3 regions of the Acidovorax sp. LjRoot66 genome follow, and region 1 is predicted to be linked to each of the others. Evidence: predicted binding sites of a transcription regulator. Region 1 holds the regulator's gene; each other region holds the start of a gene.
What was found. Region 1 encodes sigma-54, which starts transcription at its own class of promoters, with help from an activator protein. Its sites were predicted from a motif close to TGGCANGNAANCTGCTTT; they were not measured.

Region 1 (7,202 bases):
CCCTCGTCGCCGCCACCGCGCAGGTATTGCACAATGGCCTGGCTGTGCTGGGCGTATCGGCTCCGGCCAGAATGTAAGCGACCACTACCTATGAAGAACAAGCAACTGGGCGGAACCATCATCGGCTTTATCGTGGGCGTGATCTTCGGCCTGGGGGCCGCGCTGGCGGTCGCCGTCTACGTGACCAAGGTGCCCGTGCCTTTCCTGAACAAGGGTGGCGCACGCGGCACCGACCAGGACGCGGCCGAAGCGCAGAAGAACAAGAACTGGGACCCGAACTCGCCGCTGTATGGCAAGAACCCCGCGCGGCCTCCTGCGGCCGCAGCGTCGGCTCCCGCCACGGCAGGGGTGGCACCGGCGCCTGCGCCTGCTGCCTCGGCACCTGCCGTGGCAGCAGCGGACCCGCGTGCCGCCGCCTCGTCGGCCAAGCCTGCCGCCGCAGCCACCAAGCCCGGCAGTGCCGACCCGTTGGGGGATCTGGCCGCTGCCAAGGCCGCTGCGGCGCCCGGCAACAGTGCCGACCCCTTCGACTACTTCGTGCAGGCCGGTGCCTTCCGCACCCAGGCCGATGCCGATGCGCAGCGCGCCAAGCTGGCCATGCTGGGCTGGGAGGCCCGCGTGAGCGAGCGCGAGCAGAATGGCCGCACCGTGTTCCGCGTGCGCGTCGGCCCGTTCACCAAGCGAGATGACGCCGCCCAGCTCAAGGACAAGCTCGACACCACGGGCGTCGAGTCCGCCTTGGTGCGGGTGCAGCGCTGAGGGCATGCCTGCCTGAACTTTTTCCGGGGGCGTGGCTCACACACCCCAATACCAGACCAAGGAGTGCCACTTTCATGAAACGCCGCGAGTTTTCCCTGTCTGCCGCTTCCGCAGTGGCCGCATCCGCCCTGACCCTGCCCGTGGCCGCCCCCGCGCTGGCGCAACCGCGCCAGTTCAAGGAGGGCAAGGACTACCGCAAGCTCGACAAGCCTGTCACGCCCGACGCGCCGGCGGGCAAGGTCGATGTGATCGAATTCTTCTGGTACAGCTGCCCCCACTGCAATGCCTTCGAGCCCACGCTCGACGCATGGGTCAAGGCAGCCCCCAAGGACCTGAGCATCCGCCGCATCCCGGTGGCGTTCAATCCCAGCTTCGTGCCACAGCAAAAGCTGTATTTCACGCTCGAAGGCATGGGCAAGCTCGATGCGCTGCATGCCAAAGTCTTCCGTGCCATCCACGTGGAGAAGGCCAAGCTCGCCAAGGACGATGAAATCATGGCCTGGATCGCCACGCAGGGCGTGGACGTGGCCAAGTTCAAGGAAATCTACAGCTCGTTCACCGTCTCCAACCAGGTGCGCCGCGCGTCGCAGCTGCAGGATGCGTACGGTGTGGAAGGCGTGCCCTCGATGGGTGTGGCCGGCCGCTTCTACACCGATGGCACCATGGCCGGCAGCATGCCTGTCGTGCTGCAGGTGGTAGAGCATCTGGTGGGCGCGGTCCGCAAAGGCTGACCATTTCTTGGCAGGACTGGCGCCTGTGTGTACCAAAAGCCCGCGGATGCGGGCTTTTTTCATGGCATGTCGCCACGGGTGGCTACAATGATCTGCAAGATTCGTGCCCTATGAACTACCGCATCCTCCCGACCCTACTCCTCCTCTCGGCCCTGGCCATGGTCCAGACGGCGGCCCACGCCGAAAAGGCCGACCGCAACAAGCCCATGAACATCGAGGCCGACGCACTGCGCCACGATGAGCTCAAGCAGACCAGCGTGTTCACCGGCCGCGTGGTCATGACCAAGGGCACCATCGTGCTGCGTGGCGCGCGCCTGGACGTGCGCCAGGACGCGGACGGCTACCAGTTCGGCGTGGTCACGGCCGAGCCGGGCAAGCGCGCCTTCTTTCGCCAGAAGCGCGACACGCTGGCGGGCGCGCCCGACGAGTTCATCGAAGGCGAGAGCGAGGTCATCGAGTACGACGGCCGGGCCGACAACGTGAAGTTCATCACCCGCGCCGAGCTGCGGCGCTACCGCGAATCCACGCTGACCGACGAGATCACCGGGCAGGTCATCGTCTACAACAACCTGACCGACGTGTTCACCGTGGACGCCAAGCCGCGCGGCAGCACCAATGCGGCGGGCGACACCCCGGCGCCCGGTGGCCGCGTGCGCGCCATCCTGTCGCCCAAGGAAACACCCGCCAGCGCGGCCGCCCCTGCCGCAGCGGCATCGGGCACCCCCTTGCGCCCCAGCAGCACCCTGAGCGGCGGCGCCAAGTGAGTGGGCAGCACGTGAGTACCGCCGCCGATTCCCCGGCGGACAGCCGGCTGGAGGTGCACCACCTCGAAAAATCCTATGGCAGCCGCAAGGTCGTCAAGGACGTATCGCTGGTCGTGCAAAAGGGCGAGGTCGTCGGGCTGCTCGGCCCCAACGGCGCGGGCAAGACCACCTCGTTCTACATGATCGTGGGCCTGGTGCGCAGCGATGCCGGCGACATCCGCATCGACGGCCACTCGGTGGCCCACATGCCCATCCACCGCCGTTCGCGCCTGGGGCTGTCCTACCTGCCGCAGGAAGCCTCGATCTTCCGCAAGCTCACGGTCGAGGAGAACGTGCGCGCCGTGCTCGAATTGCAGCGCGGCGAGGACGGCCAGCCGCTGCCGCGCCAGGCCATCGAAGAGCGCCTGACCGCGCTGCTCACGGAACTGCGCGTGGAGCACCTGCGCGCCTCGCCCGCGCTGGCCCTGTCCGGCGGCGAGCGCCGCCGCGTGGAGATCGCCCGCGCGCTGGCCACGCAGCCGCGCTTCATCCTGCTGGACGAGCCCTTTGCCGGCATCGACCCCATCGCCGTGATCGAGATCCAGCGCATCATCGGCTTCCTCAAGGCGCGCGGCATCGGCGTGCTCATCACCGACCACAACGTGCGCGAGACGCTGGGCATCTGCGACCACGCCTTCATCATCAGCGATGGCCATGTGCTGGCCCAGGGAACCCCCTCCGAAATCGTCGACAACGCCGAAGTGCGCCGGGTGTACCTGGGTGAACACTTCCGCATGTAGCAGACCGATGGACCACCCGTTCGCCATGCACCTGCCTTTGCGGCAGCCCCGGGGGGCTGTGCGATGAAGCCCGGCCTGTCACTGCGCGTATCGCAGCACCTGGCGCTCACGCCGCAATTGCAGCAGTCCATCCGGCTGCTGCAGCTGTCCACGCTGGAGCTGGGGCAGGAGGTCGAGCAGATGCTCGACGAAAACCCCTTTCTCGAACGCAATGCCGACGAGGCGCCGCGCGAGGAGTTCGGCGTGGAAACGGCCGATGCGCCGGTGCAGCCAGACGATTACAGTTCCGACGACGCGGTCTATTCCAGCGCCCCGGGCACCAGCACGTCGACCGAGACCTCGGCCGACAGCCCGCAGGGCGATGCGGAAGTGGGCAGCAGTGCGGGCGACGAGCCCGACTGGAGTGGCGATGGCACCGTGGACGTGTCCCCCAACGATGCCGAGTGGGGCGGCGATGCGCCGGCCCGCAACCGCAATGATTCCGAAGGCGACGAGGCCGATGCCACCGAACTGGCGCGTACGCACGAATCGCTCACCGCGTTTTTACACCGCCAGGCCCTGTCGCTGCGCCTGTCCGAGGTGGACCGGGCCGCCCTGCGCTTTTTGATCGAATCGCTCAACGACGACGGCTACCTCGAAGACCCGCTGGAAGAGCTGGCCGTGGGCCTGGCCGGCCCCGACGACCTGGAGCAGATCGAGGAGCTGGTGCACCGCTTCACCGTCGCCCTGCGCCTGCTGCAGAGCCTGGAGCCTGTGGGCGTGGGTGCACGTGGCCTGGGTGAATGCCTCACGCTGCAGCTTACCGCGCTGGCCGCCGATGAAGACAGCGAAATCGACCCCGACACCGTGCAGACCGCGTTGCGTGTGTGCCAGCAGCCGCTGGAGATGCTGGCGCGCCGCGACATCCGCCGCCTCACGCAGCTGTGTGGCGATGGCGAGGAGCGCACGCGCGCCGCCATGGCCCTGATCGCGCGGCTGGAGCCTCGCCCCGGGCGCAAGTTCGTGGACGTGGAGCGCAACATCATCGTGCCCGACGTCATCGTGCGCAAGGCCGGGCGGGCGAATGGCCGAGATGGCCAGCACAACTTCATCGTGGCCCTGAACCCCGACGTGATGCCGCGCCTGCGCGTGCACGACATCTATGCCGGTGCCCTGCGCGGCCACAAGGGCGGCGAGGGCCACCAGGCCATGCAGCAGCGGTTGCAGGAGGCGCGCTGGTTCATCAAGAACATCCAGCAGCGCTTTGACACCATCCTGCGCGTCTCGCGGGCCATCGTCGAGCGGCAAAAGAGCTTCTTCACCCATGGCGAGCTGGCCATGCGCCCGCTGGTGCTGCGCGACATCGCCGATGAGCTGGGTTTGCACGAGTCCACCATCAGCCGCGTGACCACGGCCAAGTACATGTCCACGCCCATCGGCACCTACGAGCTCAAGTACTTCTTCGGCTCGGGCCTGGGCACCGAGACCGGCGGCAACGCATCGAGCACGGCCGTGCGCGCCCTCATCAAGCAGTTCGTGGCGGCCGAAAGCCCCGCCAAGCCGCTGTCGGACAGCCAGATCGCCGAGATGCTCAAGGAGCAGGGCATCGAGTGCGCGCGCCGCACCGTGGCCAAGTACCGCGAGGCGCTCCGGATCGCGCCAGCCAACCTGCGCAAGGCGCTCTGATCAGGCCGCTGTTCTGAACGCCCGGCTGGAGATGCTGACGGCGTTGCCGTCCGGGTCCTTCACATTGGCAAACGCATAGCCATTGGCCTGGTGCGTGCTGCCGAATGCCAGGCCCTGCGTCAGCGCATTGGCCTTGAAGGCCTCCACGTCGTGCACATGAAAGCACAGCTTCACCCCGGCCTGGCCGAGCTTCACGCTCTTGGCCGCCTGGTGGATGAGGATGCTGGCGCCGCCGTCCGGGGCCTTGAGTTCGATCAGGCCCTCCACCACCTCTCCCGTGGTCTGCAGGCCGAAATGCGTGCCGTAGAACGCAGCGCTGCGCTGCATGTCGCGCGCGTAGACCATGATGGTGCCGAGCATGGGGTGCATGGTGGGTGGGCCATCCGCCATCAAGGCGACTTCGAGGCCGGTGCGCGCCGCAGCGAGCGCAGCAGCTCCAGCGCCTGTGCGGTCGGCTCCTGCGACTGGCCATTGGCCAGCACGGTGAAGGCCACGCGCAGTTCGTTCATGCCCAGCACGCCCTGGGTCAGGTGCTTGTAGCCGCCCGGCTCGGGGGCGCGGTCGGTGGCCGAAAAGTAGTAGCCCGTCTTGCCCGAGGCGCTCAGGTCCTTGAGCGGCAGCTCGGCTTCGACGGCCCTGGGCTTGGCCTGGGTCGCGCCCGACTGGACCTGCGCCCGCAGCTCATCGGCCGTGGGGGCCTTGGCGGAGCTGCCTGCGGGCCAGATGGGCGTGAGGATCATCTGCAGGGCCGTGGCATCGGGACCGCTGATGGCGACCGAGGGCGGTAGCTCGGCATGGGGGCGGCGCACCTGGGCGCGCCATTGGGCGGGCAGGTCGATGACGAGGTCGTCGCGCCCGGGCAGCGGAACGCGCAGTTCTTCGGCAAGAACGGGCAGGCACAGGGCGAAGGTGAGCAGCGTGAGGGCAGTGCGGAGCATGGAGCGGTGGAACGGAGTGAGTGAGGTGGTGGCTTACTTGCGGCTGGTGAAGACGGCGTCATACGACTGCGTGCTGAAGCCCGCCACCCGCTGGCCATTGGTGAGCAGCACCGGCACGCCACGGGCCCCGAGCTGCGCAAAGGCGGCCTTGCCGGTGGGCGTGTCCACGTCGAACTCCCGGTACGCGATGCCCTTGCCTCCCAGGTAGGCCTTGGCCGCCTTGCAGTAGCCGCACCAGGTGGCCATGTAGAGCGTGACCTCGCCCCGGGGCTGGGCGGCGGCCGTCTGGGTGCCAGTGGCAGCCTGGCCGGGGGCGGCGGGCGGCAGCGGGTTGCCCGGGACCACGCTGACGGGCAGGCTCTCGAGCTTCAGGGTCTTTTGCACCGCACCCGACGTGGGCGGCTGGTCGCTGTAGACGACTTTTCCGCGCGCATCCACGGATTTGTAGAGCGTCTGGGCATGCGCCGTGCCCGTGAGCGCGGCCGCAATCAGGGCGAGGGTCAGGGTGCAGCGCAGGGTGTGCATGGGGGCTCCGGGTAAAATCGGCTATTCCGGGAGCATAAGAGACTTCTGCCGCCCCGAGGCCCGCTGGGGCAAGGCCTCACCCGTATGGGCCATCCTTGCCGTCCGGCATGCAGCTTTTCGATGCCCGTTGCGGGCTTTTTCGGGGGCGTCCTGCCCCCGTTTCGCTGTCTTTTTTCGACCCTCCGTTTCCCTGCCCCATGGCCCGCATTGTTTTCGACCTCCCCACGCACTTCGGCTTTGCCACCGAGCTGCAGATCTACATCAGCCACGTCAATCAGGGCGGGCACCTGGACAATGCGCAACTGCTGAGCCTGGTGTCCGAGGCGCGTGTGCGCTTCTTCCAGTCGCTCGGCTACCCCGAGGCGGATGTGGGCGGCCTGTCCACCGTGGTGGGCGACATCGTGGCCCAGTACAAGTCCGAAGGCTTCCATGGCGAGACCATGTGCGTGGAGATGGCGCCCGAGGACCTCAACCGCTACGGCTTCGACCTCGTCTTTCGGATGACGGAGAAGACCACCGGCCGGGAAGTGGCGCGCGGCAAGGTCGGCATCGTCTTCATCGGCCGCAGCGACCGCAAGGTGGCACCCATCCCTGAATCCATCCGCCAGCTGCTGCTGGCGCGCGCAGCGACCGACGCAGTCGGCGTTTAAGCGCGTATCCTGTCGCCCAGTGCCATGAACCAACTCCAACTCTTTCTTCCCTGCGCCGCCGGTGTCGAGGGCTACCTCGCCGACGAGGTGCACGCCATCACCGGCCTCACGGGCCAGGACCTGCTCATGGGCCGGGGCGGCGTGCTGCTGCGCGCCTCGTGGCGCCAGGCGCTGCTGCTCAACCTGCACAGCCGGCTAGCGCAGCGCGTGCTGGTGCAACTGGCGCACCGGCCCTACCGCTCCGAGAACGACCTCTACGGCATCGCCAGCGAGGTGGCCTGGGAAATCTGGTTCACCACGCGCCAGACCTTCAAGGTCGAGGTCACGGCCCAGCACAGCCCGCTGCAGAGCCTGAACTTTGCCGGCCTGCGCGTGAAGGACGCGGTGGCCG
Region 2 (7,202 bases), 6.6 Mb from region 1:
CGATGAGGCCTGTGCCGCTTTATCCATGAATTACGATTTTTTTGCGCGCACCGATCGGGGGCGGGTGCGCAGCAACAACGAAGACGCCGTCGCGATCGACCGGGATGCCCAACTGGCCATCCTGGCCGATGGCATGGGGGGCTACAACGCAGGCGAAGTCGCCAGCGGCATGGCCACCACCTTCATCCGTACGGAAATGGCCCGCTGGCTGTCCCAGGCCGGCAGTACCCCCCAGGCGACGGATGTGCGCCGGGCGCTCGAAATCTGCGTGGAAAACGCCAACCATGCCATTTTGGGGGCGTCGCTTTCGAACCCGCAGTACGCCGGCATGGGGACCACGCTGGTGGCGGGCATCTTCCAGGGATCCCGGCTGATTCTTGGGCACATCGGCGATTCACGCTGCTACCGCCTGCGCGGCGGAGTGCTGCAGCAGATCACGCGTGACCACTCGTGGCTGCAGGAGCAGGTGGATGCCGGCATCCTCACGCCGCACCAGGCGGCGATCTCCTCGAACCGCAACCTGGTCACCCGCGCTCTGGGCGTGGAGCCCAATGTGCTCATGGAAGTCAATGAATTCCAGGTGGCGCCGCACGACCTGTTCCTGATGTGCTCGGACGGGCTCACGGACATGGTGTCCGATGCCGATCTGGCGGAGATGGTGCGTGCATCCCTCCCGCTGGAGGAAAAAACCACATTGCTTATTGATACCGCCAATGCACACGGCGGTCGTGATAACGTTAGCGTACTGCTGGTACAGGCCGGTGCGGGGGGCAAGAAGCGCAGCCTGATGTCCCGCCTGCTGGGTGCTGCATGACGGTGCCGGCCCATAACAAATCTCAAATCAGGAGTGGATCATGCCCAGAATGATCGTTTCGATTGACGGCGTCGTCATCAAGGAAGTTCAGTTGACCAAGGACCGCACCACCCTTGGACGCAGGCCGTACAACGATATCGTGATCGACAACCTGGCGGTGAGCGGCGAGCACGCGATCTTCCACATGGTCGGGAATGACGTCGAGATCGAGGACTTGGGCAGCACCAACGGCACCTACGTGAATGCCAAGGCCGTCAAGCGCCAGGAGCTGCGCAATGGCGATACGGTGGAAGTGGGCAAGTACAAGATCCGCTTCCTGCACGAGGCCGAGGGCGAGAATTTCGAGAAGACCATGATCTTCAAGCCCGGCATGGTGCCGCCGCTGGGCGCCGTATCGCGCCCGGCAGGGCTGCCGGGTGCCCCGCCACCCGCACCGATCACGGCGGTGATCAAGGTCATGTCCGGCGCAGCCGCAGGGCGCGAGGTCTCGCTGCTCAAGGTGGTGACCACCATTGGCAAGCCGGGCGTTGCCGTGGCCTCCATCACCAAGCGCCACCACGGCTTCGTGCTGGCGCATGTGGAAGGCCCGGACATGCCGCTGCTCAACGGCTCGGCCATCGGGCTGTCGCCGGTGCCGCTCAAGCACGGCGACAAGCTGGAGCTGGCCGGCACCGAGATGCAGTTCGAGCAGACCTGACGGGCGCGCTGTGCCGCTTGCCTGGCTCGGCCCCTTGTCCGCAAAGCGCCGGGCGCCACCGAGCTGAGCCATTCTGATGCGCCCCCGGACTGGCTCCTGGTTGGCGCGCCGCTGGCGCCGCATCGCCGTCACGCTGTTGCCACTGCTGTTCGCCCTGCTTCACGTGGGTGGGGTCCTGCACCTGCAGGTGCTCGAGCGGTTGGAAAACATCATCTACGACACCCGCCTGCGCGCCACCATGCCGGGCACGATGGACGAGCGCATCACCATCGTCGACATCGACGAGCGGAGCCTGGAACGCATCGGGCAGTGGCCCTGGGGCCGGGACAAGATGGCCCGCTTCGCACGCGAGCTGCTGGAGCGCCAACAGGTTTCCGTGCTCGGCTTTGACGTGGTCTTTGCCGAGCCTGACGGCAGTTCAGGACTGGCCAGCCTGCAGCGGCTGGCGCAGGGGCCGTTGCAAGGGAATTCCGGGTTTGCCGAACAATTGGCGCAGCTGTCGCCGCAGCTGGACTACGACGCCTTGTTTGCACAGTCGCTGCAGGGCCGGCCCGTGGTGCTGGGCTACTATTTCACGAGCGATCGGGACGGACAGGCCCGTGGAGTCCTGCCCGAACCTGCCCTGCCCCTGGAGCGGCTGCGCGGCAAGCCCCTGAGAGCCACGTCCTGGCAGGGCCATGGCAGCAATATCGGAGCGCTGGCACGGGCGGCGCCTGCAGCGGGCTTTTTCAATTCCATCACCGACCCCGACGGGGTTGTGCGCTCCCTGCCTCTGCTGGCTGAGTTCCAGGGCCGTTATTACGAATCGCTGGCCTTGGCGATGCTGCGTGTGGCGACGGGCGTGAGGGACTTGGACCCAGTCTATGCGTCGTCGGAATTCGATCACGACGTGTTGCAGGGCATCCTGCTGCGCCAAGGCCAGAGCTTGATCCGGTTGCCGGTCGATCCCAATCTGGCGACGCTGGTGCCCTACCGCGGCCCTGGTGACGTTACCGGTGGCTCGTTTCGCTATATCTCCGCCAGTGATGTGCTGGAGGGGCGCTTGCCGCAAGGCAGCCTGAAGGGCCAGTTGGTGCTGGTAGGGTCAACGGCGCCAGGCTTGGTCGATCTGCGTGTGACGCCCGTGGGGCGAACTTATCCCGGTGTGGAGACGCATGCCAATCTGCTGTCCGCCTTCCTGGACGGCGCGAATGTGCTCCAGCCAGACTACGCCACCGATTTCGATGTTCTGCAGCTCGTGGCAACGGGCCTGTTGCTGGCATTCTCATTGCCCTTGCTGACGGCAGGCTGGGCCGTTCTGCTCAGCGCGGGGGTGTTTGCTGGGCTGGTGGGGCTGAATCTCTGGCTGTACCAGTCGCATGGCCTGGTGATGCCTCTGGCGACCGCCCTGGTACTGGCACTGTCCGCTTTCACGCTGAACATGGTCTACGGGTACTTTGTGGAGAGCCGCTCCAAGCGGGAGCTCGCTGCCCTGTTCGGCACCTACGTGCCTCCAGAACTGGTGGACGAGATGCTCAAGGAGCCCGAACGCTACACCATGGATGCCGCCAACCAGGAACTGACTGTGATGTTCTGCGACATGCGTGGCTTCACTGCGCTGTCTGAACGCATGGAGCCCCTTCAACTGCAGGCCCTGCTCAATGGCGTGTTCAGCCGCCTGACCCAGATCATCCGTGGCCGCCGCCAGGGAACCATCGACAAGTACATGGGAGATTGCGTGATGGCCTTCTGGGGCGCACCCGTGGCCACCCCCGGGCACGCCGAATCGGCCGTGGCAGCGGCGCTGGACATGACCCGGGCGATCACCCAGCTCAACGAAGAGCACCGCAGCAAGGGCTTGCCGGAGATCGGCGTGGGCATCGGCCTGAACACCGGCACCATGTGCGTGGGGGACATGGGCTCGGACATCCGACGCAGCTACACGGTGATCGGCGACGCCGTCAACCTGGGCTCCCGTCTGGAAGGGCTGTCCAAGACCTACGGCGTGACCATGGTGGTCAGCGACACCACCCGTGCCATGGCCCCGGGATTCATCTGGCAGGAGCTGGACCGCGTGCGCGTCAAGGGCAAAGCCCAGGCCGTCACCATCTACACGCCCGTGGGCACGGCGGCCGAGCCGCTGTCGCCCGAGCGGGAGCAGCAACTGGCCCTGTGGCACCAGTTCCTCGCCACTTACCGGGCCCAGGAATGGGATGCATGTGCCCTGCTTTTGCAGAATTTGAAGGCGTTACAACCTGCGAGCATCCTGTATTCGCTGTATGCCGGTCGTATGGAGGCCCTGCGGGTGTTACCCTTCCAGCGGGACTGGGATGGTGCTACCCAATTCGATACCAAGTAGCCGGCAGACGCAAACGAACAACAGACAGCCAGAAGAGACAGACGGAACAAACAGGACTGCATGACATGAAGGTTCGCGTACTGGGGTGCTCCGGGGCCATTGCCAAAGATTGCCGGACCACCTCCTTCCTGGTCAACGACAACATCCTCATTGATGCAGGAACGGGGGTGGGCGACCTGGCGCTGGACGAAATGCGGCGCATCGATCATGTGTTCCTCACGCATTCGCACCTGGACCATATCGCTGCGCTGCCGTTGATGCTGGATGCGGTGTCGTCGCTGCGCAGCAGCCCGGTGCAGGTGCACGCGCTGCCCGGCACCATCGCCGCCCTGCAGGCCCATGTGTTCAACAACGTCATCTGGCCGGACTTCAGCAGCATTCCCACCTCCGACCAGCCGTTTCTGCAGTACCAGACGATCTCGGTAGGGGAGCGCCTGCAGGTGGAGGGCGTTCTCCTGGAGGTTATGCCGGCCGTGCATACGGTGCCCGCTGTGGGCTATGCGGTGGCCGGAACCACCGGCTGGTGGGTATTCAGCGGCGATACCGGCCGCAACCCCGACTTCTGGCAACGCGTCAATGCCATGCCCGTCACCATGCTGGTCATCGAAACCGCCTTCAGCAACCGCGAAACCGCCCTGGCCCAGCGCAGCCTGCACCTGTCACCCCACACCCTGGCCCAGGAACTGGCGCAACTGACGCCCGGCAAGCGCTGCCCCATCTACATCACCCATACCAAGCCGTCGGAGACCGACCTGATCATGGAGGAAATCCGCCGCTTCGACCAGAGTGCGGGGCTGCGGGGGGCCGCTCCGCATGACATTTATTGGCTCAAGGCAGGGGACGAGTTCGAGTTCTGACGAGTGTGTTGCAGGTTGTGACGTTTGTGATGTGACAAGAATGTCGTCCAGGGGTTCCAAGGGATGGCCAGGCAACACTTCGGGGACAATTGACCCATTTGGGGGAGGGGTTCAGACGCTGTGTAGTCAGCTTGGCGGGGTGGCACGGAACCTGCTCAGGGAAAAGTAGCCTGGAGAAATTTTCGACAGGTGTTCACTTGCAACCGACTCCCAGGAGAATTTATATGAAGCGTTTCATGCAAAAGGGCTTTACCCTTATCGAACTGATGATCGTTGTTGCGATTATCGGTATTTTGGCCGCTGTGGCACTTCCTGCCTACCAAGACTACACCGTGCGCACCCGCGTGACGGAAGGTTTGAACCTGGCTCAGGGTGCCAAGAACATGATTGCCACCGATGGCACCAGCACCGCAGAATTGGCTAATGTTGTTACCACTTGGAATGCTCAGAATGCTGGCACCGGTGCCAATTCCAAGTTTGTTAACAAGGTTTTGATTGGTGCAGGCGGTCCCATCACTATCACCTACAATCCCACCTCTACTGGTGTGGCTGCAGCGGCAAACACGCTGGTGGTTGCTCCATATGTTCGTTCTGCAGCAGCTGGTACTTCGATCACTCTGGCCGCAGCATTGACTGCTGGAACCAGTGGTGCTTTGGATTGGGCATGTGCGTCTACGACTCAAGTGTCTGCAACGAATGCCAAGATGGCGGGTGTTCCAGCAGGTACTCTGCTGGCAAAGTACGCTCCTGCTACCTGCCGTTGATCCGGTAGACTAGCCTCTCCGGAGGCTTTAAAGAAAGAGAGTGCTCCTGCACTCTTTTTTTTTGGAGAATGATAATGGCATTGGATTTGGATCGCTGGAGATTTGCCGCTCGAGTGGCCGGCTGGCATTTGGTAATGAGCGTATTGATTGTAGGTTCGGCTGCGGCACTCATCTTTTTCGGCTGGTATCCCGGACCCTTCCGTCAAATTTTCGATTTGCAAATCGTTGTTGGTATCTTGGTCATCGTAGATCTGGTATGTGGGCCGGCACTCAATTTTCTGCTCAGCAATCCTCGAAAAACCCGCATTGCATTGCGGATTGATTGGGTGACGATTGCAATCATACAGATGTCCGCATTGCTCTATGGTGTTTATTCAGTTTCTGAAGGACGTCCAGTTATGGTGGTATTTGAAATAGACAGATTTGTTGTGGTTACAGCGGCTGAAATAAATAGCCAAGATCTTGATGCCGCGCCGTTCGAATTTCAAAAATTGCCATCAATTGGTTTCAAATTGGCGGGAACTAGGTTGCCTAAAGATAATAATGAATTTATTATTAGCATTGAGCAGTCTCTTCAAGGGGTAGAGCCCAGTGCTCGACCCAATTGGTGGATCGCATATCAAGATGCGTTGCCTAAAATATCGCAGGCAGCAAAGCCGTTAGAAGAACTTTTGCAACGCAAGCCAACCACAAAGCATGCGTTGGAAATTGCAGTAATAAAAACGGGAAAAGAACTTGGCGAGCTACGATATCTGCCTTTGACCAGTCGTAAAAGTAAGGAGTGGATAGTATTACTGGATCGAACGGCTTATCCGGTAGGGTATGCTCCAGTCGATGGATTCTAATGGGAGTTAACCTATAATTGATTTGGCATTCCTTCTCAGCCAAAAGAAGAGCTGTTGGATTTGAGGTGGGCTCTATTACCGGGCGGATTCAAATCTGAAGTGCAACACCTGCCAACCTGTAAGGTCCGCAGATGCACAACTCCTCCCGTTTCAGCCACTACAGCCAGCTGCAGCCCGAAGACCGAGTCACCATTGCCAGCCTGAAGTAGCAGAATTTCAGCGTGCGGGCCATCGCAAGGCAACTGCTGCGCTCACCGGCCACCATCAGCCGGGAGCTGGTGCGCAACGGCCATCCATCGGGCCATCCATCGGACTATGGCAGCGTCAAGGCGCAGAGTCTTTGCCTGCAGCGCAGGCGCGCTGGTAGGCCCGCAGTCAAGCTGCACGCTGACTCCATCCTGTGGGCCCTGGTGGGCCATTTGCTGCGGCTTCACTGGTCGCCCGAGCAGATTGCCCTGACACTGGCACGCTTGCATCCCAAAGGCCATAAGCACCGAGTGTCACACGAGACCATCTACAACTGCATCTATGCCATGCCCGTGGGCGAGCTGCGCAAAGAACTGATCGCCACCTTGCGGCACGCCCACAACAAGCGCGTGCCGCGCAGCAAGGGCAAGGACCGCAGGGTCCAGATCCCGGACATGCTGAGCATCCATGTGCGTTCTCCAGAGATCGAAGACCGCCAGTACCCCGGGCACTGGGAAGGCGACTTGATCAAGGGCGAAGGCAATGCCAGTGCAGTAGGGACGTTGGTGGAGCGCACCAGCCGATTGGTCATGCTGGTCAAGCTCCCTGAGTTCAAGCCGGCCGGTGCTGCCAACGTCTTGCAGGGCTTCACGGACAAGCTGCTGGGCATGGCGCAGCCGATGAGACTGAGCATCACGTAC
Region 3 (7,202 bases), 6.0 Mb from region 1:
TGAAGAATTGCTCGACGAAGGGGTGTTTGAAACGCGCCACTTCAGTCGGCGGGCCAGTGACGACAACCTTCTTGTCGGCCAGCACGGCCACGCGGGTGGACAGGGCAAACAGGGTGTCGAGGTCGTGCGTGACCATGACCATGGTGAGGCCCAGCGCCGCGTGCAGCTCGCGCAGCAGTGCGCAGAACTCGTCGGCACTGCTCGGGTCGAGCCCTGCGGTAGGCTCGTCGAGCAGCAGCAGCGGCGGATCCATGATGAGGGCGCGCGCCAGGGCCACGCGCTTGACCATGCCACCGGACAGATCGGCCGGCATGCGGCTGGCGTGCTCGGGCTTGAGGCCCACCATCTGCAGCTTGACCAGCGCGGCATCGCGCACCAGATCGTCGGGCAGGGTGCCCTGCTCGCGCAGCGCGAAGGCCACGTTGTCGAGCACGTTGAAGGCCGAGAACAGCGCACCGTGCTGGAACAGCATGCCCACCCGACTGGCAGCACCTTCGCGCCCCATCTCGGAGGCCGGGCGGCCGAGCACGGTGACCGTGCCACGCGCGGGCCGGGCCAGGCCCAGTATCTGGCGCAGCAGCACCGTCTTGCCCGTGCCCGAGCCCCCTACCAGCGACAGCATCTCGCCTCGCTGCACGGTGAATTCAAGGTCCTGGTGCACGGCGAAGGCTTCGCTGCCCTTGCCGAACACGCTCCACAGGCCCTTGACCTCAACCACGGGCGGTGTGCCCGAGGGCACGGCCAGCTCCTGGGGCGCGTTGCTGCCTGCGGCGTTTGGCGGGGTGGCGATGTCGGCGGTGCTCACGGCGTCAGATCCCGATGCTCTTGAAGGCGATGGCAAACAGCGCATCCACGATGATGACCATGGTGATGGAAGTGACCACCGATGCGGTCGTGCCCTCGCCCAGGCTCTGCGTATTGGGCTTGACGCGCATGCCCCAATGGCAGCCGATGAGCGCGATGCAGGCACCGAACACCACCGACTTGGCCATGGCCAGGCCGAGGTTGCCCACCTTCACGGCAGACGGCAGGGCCTGCACAAAATACGCGGGAGAAATATCCATGGCCACATCGGCCGCGAGCATGCCCCCGGCCAGCGCCGCCAGCGTGGTCCACACGCTGATCAGCGGCATGGCCAGCGCCAGCGCCAGGGTGCGCGGCATCACCAGCCGAAAGCCGTGCGGGATGCCCATGACGCGCATGGCATCGAGCTCTTCGGTCACACGCATCACGCCGATCTGCGCGGTGATGGACGAGCCCGAGCGCCCCGCCACCAGGATGGCCGCGAGCATGGGGCCCAGCTCGCGGATGAGGGAGATGCCCAGGATGTTGACGATGAACGATTCGGCGCCGAACTGGCGCAATTGCAGCGACATCAGATAGGCCAGCACCACCCCGATGAGAAAACCGACCAGGGCTGTGATGGGCAGCGCCGTAGCGCCCATGCGGTACAGGTGGCCGGACACGTCGCGCCAGGGCCCGCGCTGGGGGGCACGCGCCAGGCGCAGCAGGTCGAGCACCAGCTGTCCCACCATTTGCAGCATGTGGCGCGCGTGGTCCACACCATGCAGCACCAGCAGGCCCAGGTGGTCCACTTCACGGGCCAGGCTCCAGGGCTCGGGCGGCGGCGGCTCGGCCACGGTGAACTCGGCGACACGCTCCAGGATGTCGCGCTGGATGTCGGTGAGCGCCAGGCGCGCGGGCCAGGCACGGCCCCAGTGGTTCCACAGCAGTTGCGCGCCCACGTGGTCCAGCCACTGCAATTCACGCAGATCCCAGCCGAGCTGCGCGCCGGGCTGTTGGGCCTGGAGCTGCTCGGACAGTGCCTTCCATTGCCGGCGCGTACCCAGCTCAGCCGCGCCCCAACGCCCATGCAGCAGCAGCTCCGGGCCTTCGGAGGTGTCGGTGCGGGCAATGCGCGGAGCAAGGTCGGTCATGAAACGGGCGGCGCAAGCCACCAGCAAGGAGGTAGGGGAAGCATGGTAGCGGAGCCCATGGCCGGCAGGTAGGACAAGCCCTTGCGTGCAAGCACGACACGGGCCCGAATGCTTGCAATTATTATCAAATTGCGTGCAGTCACAACCGCTGCAAGCCACACCAGCTACAAACTTGCTAGCAAGCCGCGTTTACCCCCTCGACACCACCAGCGCGGTCCGCACAATGGCGCCGACCCTTCCGATCAACCCGCGACACCTCTTGCAACACCGTTATTCCCATGAGCGACACCACGTTTGACCACATCATCATCGGCGGCGGCACAGCGGGCGCCCTGCTGTGCAACCGCCTGAGCGCCGATGGCCGCCGCCGCGTGTTGCTCATCGAAGCGGGTCGCAAGGATGATTACCACTGGATACACATTCCCGTAGGCTATCTGTATTGCATTGGCAACCCGCGCACCGACTGGCTCTACAACACCGAGCCCGACGCGGGCCTGAACGGCCGCACCCTGCGATATCCGCGCGGCAAGACACTGGGGGGTTGCAGCAGCATCAACGGCATGATCTACATGCGCGGCCAGGCACGCGACTACGACCAGTGGGCCGAGCTGACCGGTGACGCCAGTTGGCGCTGGGACAACGCCCTGCCCCACTTTCGCCGCCACGAGGACCACTGGCGCCTGGACCAGCCCGGCGACGTGAGTGAAAACTTCAAGCGCCTGCACGGCAACAAGGCCACCGGCAGCACCGGCGAGTGGCGCGTGGAGAAGCAGCGCCTGCGCTGGGATGTGCTGGACGCCTTTTCCAAGGCTGCGCAGCAGGCCGGCATTCCGGCCACCGAGGATTTCAATGGCGGCGACAACGAGGGCGTGGGCTACTTCGAGGTCAACCAGAAGAGCGGCTGGCGCTGGAACACGGCCAAGGCCTTTCTGCGGCCGACCTGCTACGGCCGGCCCAACTTCGAGATGTGGACCAACGCGCAGGCCACCCAGTTGATCCTCGAAATCCAGCCGGACGGCACACGCCGCTGCACCGGCGTGAAGGTCTGGGACGGGCACGAGATGGTGACAGCCCACGCCACCGGAGAGGTGATCCTGAGCGCGGGAGCCATCAACTCGCCCCAATTGCTGCAGCTGTCGGGCATCGGCCCGGCCGCCCTGCTCCGGCAGCACGGCATCGACGTGGTGCACGACCTGCCGGGCGTGGGCGCCAACCTGCAGGACCACCTGCAGATCCGCGCGGTGTTCAAGGTCAATGGCGTGCCCACGCTCAACACCATGGCCAACTCGCTTTGGGGCAAGGCCAAGATCGGCATGGAATACGCGATGAAGCGCAGTGGCCCGATGAGCATGGCACCCTCGCAACTCGGCGCCTTCACGCGCAGCGATCCCAGCCAGCCCTGGCCCAACATCGAGTACCACGTGCAGCCCCTGTCGCTCGACGCCTTCGGCGAGCCCCTGCACAGCTTCCCGGCCTTCACGGCCAGCGTCTGCAACCTCAACCCCACGAGCCGGGGCACGGTACAGATCAAGAGCGCGGACTTCAAGGCCGCGCCGGCCATTGCGCCCAACTACCTGAGCACCCCCGAAGACCGGCAGGTGGCGGCCGACAGCCTGCGCGTCACGCGCCGCATCGTCGCCCAGCCCGCCCTGGCCGCCTACCAGCCCGAGGAGTGGAAGCCCGGCGTGCAGTTTGAAAGCGATGAGGACCTGGCGCGTCTGGCGGGCGACATAGCCACCACCATCTTCCACCCCGTGGGCACGACGCGCATGGGCCGCGCAGATGACCCGATGGCGGTGCTTGATTCGCAACTGCGCGTGCGTGGCATTGCCGGCCTGCGCGTGGTGGATGCGGGCGCCATGCCCACCATCACCAGTGGCAACACCAACTCACCCACGCTGATGCTGGCCGAAAAGGCAGCCGAATGGATCCTGGCCGCGCAGAAGGCGTGAGCTTTCAAGTTCAGCGGATGCCACCGACATAGCGGGGCACTTCGACCACCGGTGCAGGCGCCAGGCGCTGGCGCACCGCCTGGCCGGCGGTCTCCAGCAAGGGACGCCGTTGTGGCGCAGGGGCCGGTTCGTGCACGGCGCGGTCGAGCCGTTCGGCCCATTCGGCAAGTTCGGGCACGCCGTCTTCGACCGCGTGCTGGCGCGCGAAGCGCACGATCTCCATCGCGTACTCTGCGTTGGCTGCCATCCACTCGGTGTCGGTCACCCGGCCGGTCTTGCGGCGCAGCAGCACGTGCAGGTGCGCTGCGATGGCGAGTTTGTCGCTGTCCTGCATGATGGTGAACTCCTCAGAACATTGGGAGACCTACTGACCCAGGCGTTCCCGGTGCTGTGCAATATCCAGGCCCACTTGCTCGCTTTGCTCGTCCACGCGCAGGCCGAGCACGAGGTTGGTGATCCACAGCAGCAGTGCCGTGCCCACCAGGCTGAACAGCATCACGGCCCCCACGCCGATGGCCTGGGTCCAGAGGCTGCCCGCGACACCACCGACCGTGCGGCTGGCCAGCACGCCCGTGAGCAGCGAACCCACGATGCCGCCGATGCCATGCACCCCGAACACGTCCAGCGAATCGTCGGCTCGCAGCAGGCGCTTGAGCCCCGTCGCGCCCCAGTAGCAGGCCAGGCCCGCCACCAGCCCGATGACAACGGCCGAGCGCAGGGTGACGAAACCGGCAGCCGGCGTGATGGCCACCAACCCGGCCACCAGGCCCGAGCACAGGCCCAGCAAGGAGGGACGACCGCGCATGACCGCCTCGCCCAGCATCCAGGACAGCGCGCCCGCGGCAGCGGCCACATGGGTTACGGCCATGGCCAGCCCCGCCCGGCCATCGGCCGCCACGGCCGAGCCCGCGTTGAAGCCGAACCAGCCCACCCAGAGCATGCCCGCGCCCACCATGGTCAGCGCCAGGCTGTAGGGTTCGAAGGGTTCGCGCCCATAGCCGCTGCGCCGCCCCAGGAACCAGGCGCACACCAGGCCGGCCACGCCGGCATTCACATGCACCACGGAGCCCCCGGCAAAGTCGAGCGCCCCCATCTGCGCCAGCCAGCCGCCCGGCTCCCAGACCCAGTGCGCCACGGGCGCGTAGATGAACACCGTCCACAGGCTGATGAACAGCAGCATCGCGGAAAAGCGCATGCGCTCGACGACGGCCCCCACCAGCAGCGCCGCCGTGATGATGGCAAAGGTCAGCTGGAACATGGCGTAGACCGATTCGGGGATGGCCGGTGCCACATGGCTCACCGACAGCTTGCCCGCGGCCAGCTGGAAGTCGAACCCGGCAAATGCCATGCGCTCGGTACCGCCCAGCCAGGCGCTGCCCGGCGTGAACGCCCACGAGTAGCCGATGGCAAACCACAGCAGGCTCACCAGCGCGGCAATGGCGACCACGCTGGCCATGGTGTTGAGTACGTTCTTGCGGCGCACCATGCCCGCGTAGAACAGGGCGATGCCCGGCAGCGTCATGAGCAGCACCAGCGCCGTCGAGGTCATCATCCAGGCGGTGTCCGCGGCATTGATGGACTCCTTGGCCACCAGGCCGGGGCGCGTCAAGGGAGCGGGTGCCGGTGCGGCTGCCGTTGCGGCGGCCTCGGGGGCGGGCGCCTGCGCCCAGACCGTTGCGGTGCAAAGCCCGAGGCACAAGGCCACGACCGTGACGAACCCATGGATGACTGCCCGCATGTGGAAGCTCCCTTTTCGCAATTTGTTACAAGACACAGTGCACAAGGCATGCCAAGCAAAAAATCGCATTTGGGGCATCCAGGGCGTCTTTCGGCCCGATTCGCCCCCCAAAAGGGGGCGGGAAACCCCCAATGCACCAAGCGGGTGCCGCCGTTACAGTACCGTCACTCGAAAGCGCGCCCTGGTGTGCTGGACGAGGGGCCGAGGAGACATCCCTACAAGCAACAACCCAATAAAGCACCCAACGAGGTGCACCCCCTTTTCAGGCGCTGGCAATCCCAGCGCCTTTTTTCTTTCCGCTCGGGGAATGCCTTCGCTACCAAAACCGTAGCTGGGTGGGTGCGAAAATCAGGGGGATGGAATGGATTTTCATCACCCTCGCCTCGCTGCTGGCAGGCTTTGTGGACGCGATTGTGGGCGGCGGCGGCCTGGTGATGGTGCCGGCGCTGTTCGCCGCGTTTCCCGTGGCACCTCCTGCCACGCTGCTGGGCACCAACAAGGCGGCGGGCGTCTGGGGTACGGCCATGGCCACCTGGCAGTACAGCCGCCGCGTGCAACTGCGCTGGAGCTCCCTGCTGCCGGCCGCAGCCGCCGGGTTTGCCGGCTCGTTCGCAGGGGCCTGGGCCGTCACGGTCATCTCGCCCGAGTTCCTGCGCCGGCTGCTCCCCCTGGTGCTGCTGGGCGTGCTGGCCTACACGCTGGCCAGGAAGGACATGGGGCGCCACCACACGCCGCGCTTCGCCGGGCGCGCTGAAATAGCGGCCGCCAGCCTGATCGGTCTGGCCATCGGCTTCTATGACGGTTTCTTCGGGCCGGGCACGGGCAGCTTCTTCGTGTTCCTGTTCGTGCGGCTGCTCGGGTACGACTTCCTCAATGCCTCGGCGTCGGCCAAGCTGCTCAACACGGCCACCAACGTGGCGGCCATCGCCCTGTTTGCCGCCAAGGGCCATGTCTGGTGGCATTTTGCGGTGACGCTGGCCGTGGCCAATGTGGTGGGCAGCCTGATCGGCACGCACATGGCGCTCAAGCACGGCACGGGCTTCGTGCGCGGCATCTTCATCGTGGTGGTGGGGGCGCTGATCCTCAAGACAGGCTACGACGCCTTTCTGCGCTGAGCGCGCGCTGCAAAGGGCGCCCGCGCGACTACCAGCACTTGGAAAAGTTCGGGAGCCTTCTCTAAAACCTGTTGTGAATTGGCCTACAACCGGCTTTTGTAGGGCGCCCCCTGTGGCGGCAGAAAAAGACCCATCCTTATAATTGGTGACTATTTCGTGACGCCAGCCATCGCAATCCGCGATGGCTGCGGACGCATTTCCCGAGCCTCCGGCCTGCCTACCCGCATGCCGGATTTTTTGTACCTGAAATACCCCGGACAGGACCCATCCCATGCAATTGTTCAAGGCTGTAGCCACCGCCCTCGCGCTCTGCGCCGCCTTCTCCGCCCAGGCCCGGACCCTGGACGAGGTGAAGAAGGACGGCAAGATCCTCATCGCGACCGAAGGACAGTTCGCTCCCTTCAACTTCTTCAGCGGCACCACGCTCACCGGCTTCGAAGTGGAGACGGCCGAGCTCGTG

Region 2: ACSQ3Y_RS00780 (pilin) is a predicted target of sigma-54. The motif match lies at 4,847-4,864, and genes of this name have one in related genera.
Region 3: ACSQ3Y_RS03700 (ammonium transporter) is a predicted target of sigma-54. The motif match lies at 5,664-5,681, and genes of this name have one in related genera.

The regions. Positions count from the first base shown of each region.
Region 1 is NZ_CAXUQU020000001.1:6,807,361-6,814,562, reverse strand. Features, by position in the region: gene argS (arginine--tRNA ligase) at 1-77, shown strand, start outside; gene ACSQ3Y_RS31950 (SPOR domain-containing protein) at 91-759, shown strand; gene ACSQ3Y_RS31945 (thiol:disulfide interchange protein DsbA/DsbL) at 834-1,490, shown strand; gene lptA (lipopolysaccharide transport periplasmic protein LptA) at 1,601-2,254, shown strand; gene lptB (LPS export ABC transporter ATP-binding protein) at 2,251-3,033, shown strand; gene ACSQ3Y_RS31930 (RNA polymerase factor sigma-54) at 3,097-4,698, shown strand; gene ACSQ3Y_RS31925 (VOC family protein) at 4,699-5,058, opposite strand; gene ACSQ3Y_RS31920 (hypothetical protein) at 5,088-5,636, opposite strand; gene ACSQ3Y_RS31915 (glutaredoxin domain-containing protein) at 5,670-6,161, opposite strand; gene ACSQ3Y_RS31910 (acyl-CoA thioesterase) at 6,359-6,811, shown strand; gene ACSQ3Y_RS31905 (THUMP domain-containing class I SAM-dependent RNA methyltransferase) at 6,836-7,202, shown strand, end outside.
Region 2 is NZ_CAXUQU020000001.1:163,272-170,473, reverse strand. Features, by position in the region: gene ACSQ3Y_RS00805 (CHASE2 domain-containing serine/threonine-protein kinase) at 1-6, shown strand, start outside; gene ACSQ3Y_RS00800 (Stp1/IreP family PP2C-type Ser/Thr phosphatase) at 26-814, shown strand; gene ACSQ3Y_RS00795 (FHA domain-containing protein) at 855-1,511, shown strand; gene ACSQ3Y_RS00790 (CHASE2 domain-containing protein) at 1,588-3,849, shown strand; gene ACSQ3Y_RS00785 (3',5'-cyclic-nucleotide phosphodiesterase) at 3,915-4,706, shown strand; gene ACSQ3Y_RS00780 (pilin) at 4,931-5,470, shown strand; gene ACSQ3Y_RS00775 (TfpX/TfpZ family type IV pilin accessory protein) at 5,545-6,315, shown strand; partial or broken gene ACSQ3Y_RS00770 (IS30 family transposase) at 6,447-7,202, shown strand, end outside.
Region 3 is NZ_CAXUQU020000001.1:800,522-807,723, reverse strand. Features, by position in the region: gene ACSQ3Y_RS03720 (ABC transporter ATP-binding protein) at 1-850, opposite strand, end outside; gene ACSQ3Y_RS03715 (MlaE family ABC transporter permease) at 810-1,937, opposite strand; gene ACSQ3Y_RS03710 (GMC family oxidoreductase) at 2,216-3,889, shown strand; gene ACSQ3Y_RS03705 (hypothetical protein) at 3,900-4,223, opposite strand; gene ACSQ3Y_RS03700 (ammonium transporter) at 4,254-5,627, opposite strand; gene ACSQ3Y_RS03695 (sulfite exporter TauE/SafE family protein) at 5,984-6,742, shown strand; gene ACSQ3Y_RS03690 (ABC transporter substrate-binding protein) at 7,014-7,202, shown strand, end outside.